DNA from 2 places in the Pantoea sp. At-9b genome. Region 2 is predicted to be linked to the other one. Evidence: predicted binding sites of a transcription regulator. Region 2 holds the regulator's gene; the other holds the start of a gene.
What was found. Region 2 encodes LexA, which represses DNA repair genes until DNA is damaged. Its sites were predicted from a motif close to TNCTGTATGTACATACAGNA; they were not measured.
Positions count from the first base shown of each region.

Region 1: the regulator LexA is predicted to act here: its motif matches at 2,333-2,352, upstream of umuD (translesion error-prone DNA polymerase V autoproteolytic subunit).

Region 1 is NC_014842.1:44,900-48,743, reverse strand. It holds gene PAT9B_RS29005 (hypothetical protein) at 1-40, opposite strand, end outside; gene PAT9B_RS29000 (DUF1281 domain-containing protein) at 76-1,035, opposite strand; gene umuD (translesion error-prone DNA polymerase V autoproteolytic subunit) at 2,455-2,877, shown strand; gene umuC (translesion error-prone DNA polymerase V subunit UmuC) at 2,886-3,844, shown strand, end outside.
Region 2 is NC_014837.1:348,220-352,063, reverse strand. It holds gene dinF (MATE family efflux transporter DinF) at 154-1,479, opposite strand; gene lexA (transcriptional repressor LexA) at 1,571-2,185, opposite strand; gene PAT9B_RS01515 (diacylglycerol kinase) at 2,291-2,659, opposite strand; gene plsB (glycerol-3-phosphate 1-O-acyltransferase PlsB) at 2,786-3,844, shown strand, end outside.

The DNA.
Region 1 (3,844 bases), on a different replicon from region 2:
GATGTGCAATAAAATCAGCGATGGTGACGGGTTTATTCATGCTCTTTCCGGCGGGCCTGCGCCCGCCGCCTCCTGTCAGCCGCCGAAATGCGCCACGTTATCCACAATCCATGCCGGGCCGGTCACTTCCCGGAATCCGTCTTCGTCTTCTTCCTCACTCCACTCCAGTGAATCGCAGCACGCCTCTGCCTGCTCACCATCGCTGTAGAGGGCATAACCGCAGTAGTCACACCCTCTTTCGGCGTACCAGTGTTCGACGGTGACGCCGTAACGCCCACTCAGGGCGGCCAGTAACGACTCCGACGGCGGCGACCACGGCGTGTCGAAGTCCACCGCCAGCCAGTCCTCACCACCGTTACAGATATTCAGGTCATACCCGCGCGGCCATTTGGTGCCATAGTGGTGTGTGTACCAGTCGTAACCGGAAGGCACGCCAGCCAGCAGACGCCCGTTAAAGCCGTTGATTTCCACATCCAGCCGCGGCGGCAGCACCATCAGCAGGTCGAGGGGCTGTGCCTTCAGCTCCGGCAGACCGTCACAGACGGTATCCCACCATGTCTGCACGGTGGTGGCGGAAAAACTTCCGCACCAGTCGTGACGCTGCCCGGCGAACACGGCGACGATGCATTCCTGCCGGGCCGGAGTCAGGTCATTCCAGCGCCGGTCACGCAGGCCACTTTCCAGCCACAGGGCATGCAGGTCATCGCACGCGGCGTCCGTCAGCACAGTGCCCTCGCGCAGGCAGCACAGCCACTGCGTAAACGCCTGATTACCTGACACATCGTGATGTCCGTCGCGTCCTTCTTCTGCACACGACGGGTAACCTTTCGCGCCCGTCAGCGCCGGATACGGCGCATAATGTTCACCGTCTGCCGGGCGCAGAATCCCGGCACACCCGGCCAGGAACAGCTGGACACCCTCCGCTGCCGCCCGCGCATACGACGGATAACCGCCGCCGGCAAACAGCGCCCTCACCTGCCCGATATCTTCACTGCGGCCGCTCACGCGCAGCCGGTTACAGCACCAGTTCGGCATGTTCCTCTCCTCCGTTGATGGTTGCACGGCGCACTCTCACGCCGTGCCGCCACAACAGACGGGCGAAAAGCTGAACAGACAGGGGCGGACGTGAAGCCGCACGCGCCGCCGGAGCGGACTGAATGTCCCGCGCACGGCGGGGAACGGGTGAACAGGCCGGCGACAGCGTCCCTTGTCTGAGAGGCGGCCCGGCTATCGTGAAGGCACGGCGTGCCCCTGGGTGGCGCGTGAAACCGGCAGGAAAGTGAGGGGCTGAACAGCAGGCGGCGTCAGGCGGTACGCCGCGCCGCATGGAAGCGGAGCGCAGCGACGGCCTTCAGAAAATGGACAAAAAAAAGCCCGGGAGGTTAAACCGGGCGATGAAGCCATATCGACTCAGGTGTCCGGTCTTCAGGCCGGCTCGCTTAAAAAAGACCCCTGCGGCTGTCAGAGAGACCACAGGGGTAACGTGAGTGCATGAAGACTGCCATGCAATAGTGAGTAGCAGAAGAATAATAATTCAGTGGCGGGACAATGCAACCCTGTAACGAAATGTGGCTTAAGCAGGGAGCCCGCGCAGGCCTGTCAGAAATTATCACGCACCGGGCGGAATGACCACGCCGTTCAGTCCGTCCTGTCATCTGCAGCAGGCGCCTTCAGCTCCCACATGGCCTGCCGGATGAGCCAGAATCCTGGCGAGTGAAACACTCTGCCCAGCTGCTCAGCCAGTCCGGGCGTGACTGGAATTCGCCCCCCGAGAAAGGCCCACACGTCAGCATTATCCAGTCCGGTACGCCGGCAGAACATTTCCACGGAAATATCGTGCTCAGCCATAAGATAAGCAAGAAACCGCCCGGGAGAAGTGCGCCCGTCCATAAAGACCCCAGAGTTTTATTATTGTTACCGGCAGCATAAAACGCCGTCTCTGCTCTGCACAATAACTGACCGGAAATAATAACCCGCCCTTTACCGTCTGCCAGCAACGCTCGCCGCAGTCACGGCTGAGGCGTACCGCAGCGCCAGCGAGGAACGAACAGCCGTGGCGAGGAAGCGTCACGTCACCGGTGGCAGATAGAGTCTGCTTACGCCCGGAATGGACTGAAGGCCCGGGGATAAAAAAAGCCCGGCGGAGACCGGGCAGAAGAAGGAGTCCTTAAGGAAGGCATCCCTGCCGCTACGCTATGTTGCTCACCGTGATTATAGTGCGGTTTCCGGCATAGCCGCGGAGAAATAAAATTGCCTGCCGCGTCAGCCACATGGTTCACGCAGGCTCCGGTTCTCTCCCCTGCCCTCTTGCGATCGGCTTCATGCGATACGATACTGTATATAAATACAGTTATATTCAGAGGTAAAACCATGCCACAGGCTCATAGCACCCCTCCGCTTTACGATAGACAGTCGGGACATGCTGAGAGTGAAACTCTGCCAGGACCGACAGGCATGACCCTGCTTCGTCCCGCAGAACACCGGGTTCAGCTGGGCATTCCGTTTTATGCCGATCTGTGCCCGGCCGGGTTCCCCAGCCCGGCCGCGGATTATGTCGAGTCCGAGCTCGATCTCAATGAGTTGTGCATCCGCCGCCCGGCGGCCAGCTACTTTGTCCGGGCGAGCGGCAGCAGCATGGAGGACCTGGGGCTGTTCGACGGTGACGTCATGGTCGTTGACCGGGCGGAAGAAGCCTGCCACGGCGATGTGGTGATCGCCGAGGTGAACGGGGAGTTCACCGTCAAGCGCCTGCAGCTGCATCCGCGACTGGCGCTGCTGCCGATGAGTCCGGCTTATCCCGCCATTTACCCGGAGTCGCTGCAGCTGATGGGCGTGGTGACCTGGTTCTTCCACAGCACCCGCGCGCGCCGGAGGTAAGTCTGCCGATGTTCGGACTGGCCGATGTGAACAGCTTTTATGCCAGCTGCGAGGCGCTGTTCCGGCCCGACCTGCGTGGTCAGGCCGTGGTGGTGCTCAGTAACAATGATGGCTGCGTAATCGCACGCAGCGCCCGCTCAAAAATGCTCGGTATAAAAATGGGCGTACCGTGGTTTCAGATAAAGAACGCGGACTTTCCTGAAAGGGTGCATGTCTTCAGCAGCAATTACGGGCTTTATCACAGTCTCAGCCAGAGGGTGATGTCAGCGCTGGAAGAAATGACGCCAAAGGTGGAGCAGTATTCGATTGATGAGATGTTCCTGGAGCTGACCGGCATCAATGGCTGTGAAGACTTTGAGCACTTCGGCCGGCGGCTGCGTCAGCATGTACTGGCAACCACCGGACTCACCATCGGCGTGGGCATGGGACCGACAAAAACGCTGGCAAAATCAGCACAATGGGCGAGCAAGGAATGGAAACAGTTCCGCGGCGTGCTCGCGCTGACGCCGGATAATCTGAAGCGTACTGCTACCCTCCTCTCCCGTCAGCCGGTTGAGGAAATCTGGGGCGTGGGGCGCCGTATCGGCAAAAAACTGAACACGATGGGTATACGCACGGCGCTGGAGCTGGCGCGCACCCACCCGGCCTTTATCCGGAAAAACTTTTCCGTCGTTCTTGAGCGAACCGTGCGCGAGCTGAACGGGGAGTCCTGTATTCCGCTTGAGGAACTGCCCCCGGCTAAGCAGCAGATTGTCTGCTCCCGCTCTTTCGGTGAGCGCATCACCGCAAAATCGGCCATGCAGCAGGCACTGTGCCAGTATGCCACCCGGGCGGCTGAAAAGCTGCGGGGTGAACGCCAGTTCTGCCGGCACATCAGCGTATTCATCCGGACATCGCCCCACGCGGCCGGGGAGGTATTCTATGGCAACAGCGCCGGCGAAAAGCTGACGCTGCCCACGCAGGATAC
Region 2 (3,844 bases):
ATGTCATGCAGAGTGGTGGTAGTGGAATACCCAATATCCAGCGGGTAAAACCAACATAACGCGCTACTTATTTGCGATGATAAGGATAATTATAGTAGACAATGCAGAAGGGTTAGCACACTTACGGATTATTCTGTATCCAAAGGGTTATCGTTAATGTGCCGCAAACCAGCTATCAGCACGCCAATGGCGATGCCAAATCCACCACAGCGTCAGCCCGCGCATGGCCAGAAACACCGTCACCGCCAGCCATAAGCCATGATTACCTAACCAGGGGAGCGTCAGTAACGACAGGCCATAACCCAGTGCCGCCAGTGCCATACTGTTACGCATTTCCCGACCGCGCGTCGCACCGATAAACATGCCATCCAACAGATAGCACCACACGCCCACTAACGGCATCACTACCTGCCACATCAGGTAGCGATCGGCCACTTGCCGTAGTTCTTCCAGTGAAGTCAGCAGCGCCACGATATGTACGCCAAATAACGCATAAATCGCCGCAAATACCAGTGCCACCAACCCCGCCTGACGGCAGGCGGCATGCCAGATCAGCAATAATCGGCTGCGATCTTTCGCGCCGACCGCCTCGCCAGAACAGGCTTCTACGGCATACGCAAAACCATCCAGTGCGTAAGCGGTAAAGGTCAGGAACATCAACAGCACGGCATTGACCGCCACCACATCCGGGCCGATGCGCGCCCCAAGTATCGTCAGTGATGCAAAGCAGATTTGGAGCAGAAAAGAACGCAACATAATGTCGCGGTTGAGGCGAAACAAGCGAGCAGCATCACCGCGCCAGCTCTGCTTCAGCGTAGAGAAATCAATACCGCGCAGCTTCAATACCCGGGCCACCATCCATAATCCGACGGCCAGGGTGGCGTATTCTGCCAGTGCCGTCGCCGCTGCCGCGCCCGCCACTCCCCAGTGCAGGCCCAGCACAAAGAGCAGATCCAACAGAATATTGACCAGATTCCCTACCACCAGCAGCAGCACAGGCGCACGCGCATACTGCACGCCCAGCAACCAACCGAGAATCACCAGATTTGCCAGCGTGGCGGGGGCGCTGAGCCAGCGAATCTGGATAAAAAGTTGCGCCTGCTGCTGAATCGCGAGGCTGCCCCCCATCAGCGCAGCGGCCAGATTGCTGACTGGTGTGCGCAGCAAAATAAACAGCACCCCGGCCACCAAGGCGATTAATAGCGGTTGGGTGAGCGCCCGTGCCAGGGCCGTTTTATCGCCCGCGCCAAAAGCCTGGGCGGTCAACCCGGTCGTGCTCATGCGCAGAAACAGCAGCAACATAAAGATGAAGCTGGTCGCAGTCGTCCCCACCGCCACCCCACCGAGATAAATGGGGCTATCAAGATGACCAATAACGGCGGTATCAACCACGCCGAGCAGCGGAACGGTGATATTGGAAAGAATCATCGGCAGCGCAAGCCGCCAGAGTGCTTTATCAGAGGAGGAAAACAGCTGCATCAGCCCATCCCGGTTTGCTGCACAACAGTCTTGTCAGAAAATTAAACCACGGCAGCGCAGAAAGGCTGCCGTAGCGGGGGGAATCAAGGTATCAGAGCCACTCGCCGTTGCGCACAATGCCGACCGCCAGCCCTTCTACTGTCAGGGACTGCTCGCGGGTATCGACAACAATCGGCTGGAAGTCACTGTTTTCCGGCAGCAGTTGCACAATCGCGCCCTGCTTTTTCCAACGCTTCACCGTCACTTCATCATCAATACGTGCCACCACCACCTGGCCGTTACGCACTTCCTGCGTTTTATGTACGGCCAGCAGGTCGCCATCCATAATACCGATATCTTTCATCGACATGCCGCTAACACGCAGCAGGAAATCAGCGGTAGGTTTGAACAGATTGGCATCGACCTGGTAGTGCGCTTCAATGTGTTCCTGCGCCAGTAAAGGTTCGCCCGCCGCGACACGGCCAATCAACGGCAGCCCTTCGCTGGCTTCTTCTTCCATCAATAAGCGAATGCCACGTGAAGCACCGGAGACGATTTCAATCACCCCTTTACGTGCCAGCGCCTTCAGGTGTTCTTCTGCCGCATTCGGTGAGCGGAAGCCCAGCTGCGCAGCAATTTCCGCACGCGTTGGCGGCATGCCCGTCTGGTTAATATGGTCGCGAATCAGATCATAGACCTGTTGCTGCCTGCTGGTTAATGCTTTCATCCCGCCCCCTGGTTGTTTATACAGTCGCTGTGAGTATATACAGGTATTGGCGAAATGAAAACCAAAACTGAGGGAAAAATCAGCGAGTTGATGAATCCGGAATCCTTATCGCAAATGTGACCAAATCAGCGCGATCCAGACAAACAGCGCCAGTAAGATAGCCAGCAATACGGCAGCGGAACCCATATCTTTCGCCCGGCCCGCCAGAGGATGACGTTCCTGGCCGATGCGGTCGACCACCGCTTCGATGGCGCTGTTCAGGATTTCCACAATGACAACCAGCACTACGGAACCAATCATCAGTACGCGGGAAATGGCATCAACATCCAGCCAGCACGCCACTATAATTGCCACTAACGCGGCAACGGCCTCCTGGCGAAACGCTGCCTCATGCGTCCAGGCGGCGCGCAATCCCTGCCAGGAATAACCGGCGGCTTTTATTATCCTGAGAATACCGGTGACGTTATTTGCCATGTCGTTGAACCCTTTACTCGTTTTGACGTCAATGTCTGGGCAGCCGGAGATAGTGCAGCCACAGATCTTCGCGGCACTTTCTGGTATGCTTGCCGCGCTTTGCTAACAAGAGGCTTGAAGTTGTCTATGTCAGGTTGGCGTAAACTTTATTATAAATTATTGAATTTACCACTCTCCATTTTGGTAAAGAGTAAGGCCATTCCCGCCGATCCCGTCTCCGAACATGGGCTGGATCCGACGCGGCCGATCCTGTATGTGCTGCCTTATGATTCCAAGGCCGATCTCCTCACGCTGCGTTCGCAGTGTCTGAAACACGATCTGCCCGATCCACTCGCACCGCTGGAAATTGACGGCACTTTACTGCCGCGTCACGTGTTTATCCATGATGGACCGCGCGTGTTCCCGTATTTCGTGCCGAGTCTGGAATCCGTGAAGTTATTTCACGACTACCTTGATCTGCATCGCAGCAATCCAGAACTGGATGTACAAATGCTGCCGGTGTCAGTGATGTTCGGCCGTGCGCCGGGTCGTGAAGTGCAGGGGGAATCCACCCCTCACCTGCGCATTCTCAACGGCGTACAGAAATTCTTCGCTATTCTCTGGCATGGTCGCGACAGCTTTGTGCGCTTCTCGCCGACGGTTTCACTGCGTCAGATGGCGACCGAACATGGCACAGATAAGTCGATAGCTCAGAAACTGGCACGCGTGGCACGCATTCACTTTGCCCGCCAGCGTCTGGCGGCAATCGGCCCGCGCTTGCCAGCCCGCCAGGATCTGTTCAATAAGCTGTTGCAATCCAAAGCGATTGAAAAAGCTGTCGAAGATGAGGCGCGCAGCAAAAAGATCTCGCACGAGAAGGCCCAGCAGAACGCCGTCGAATTGATGGAAGAGATTGCTGCTGATTTCTCCTATGAAGCGATTCGCGTCACCGACCGTGTAATGGGTTGGATGTGGAGTCGCCTCTATCAAGGGATCAACGTGAATGGCGGCGAGCGTGTGCGCCAGCTGGCGCAGGATGGGCATGAGATTGTTTATGTCCCCTGCCATCGCAGCCACATGGATTACCTGCTGCTCTCTTATGTGCTCTACCACCAGGGGCTGGTGCCGCCGCATATCGCTGCGGGTATCAACCTGAACTTCTGGCCAGCCGGGCCGATTTTCCGTCGCCTTGGGGCGTTCTTTATT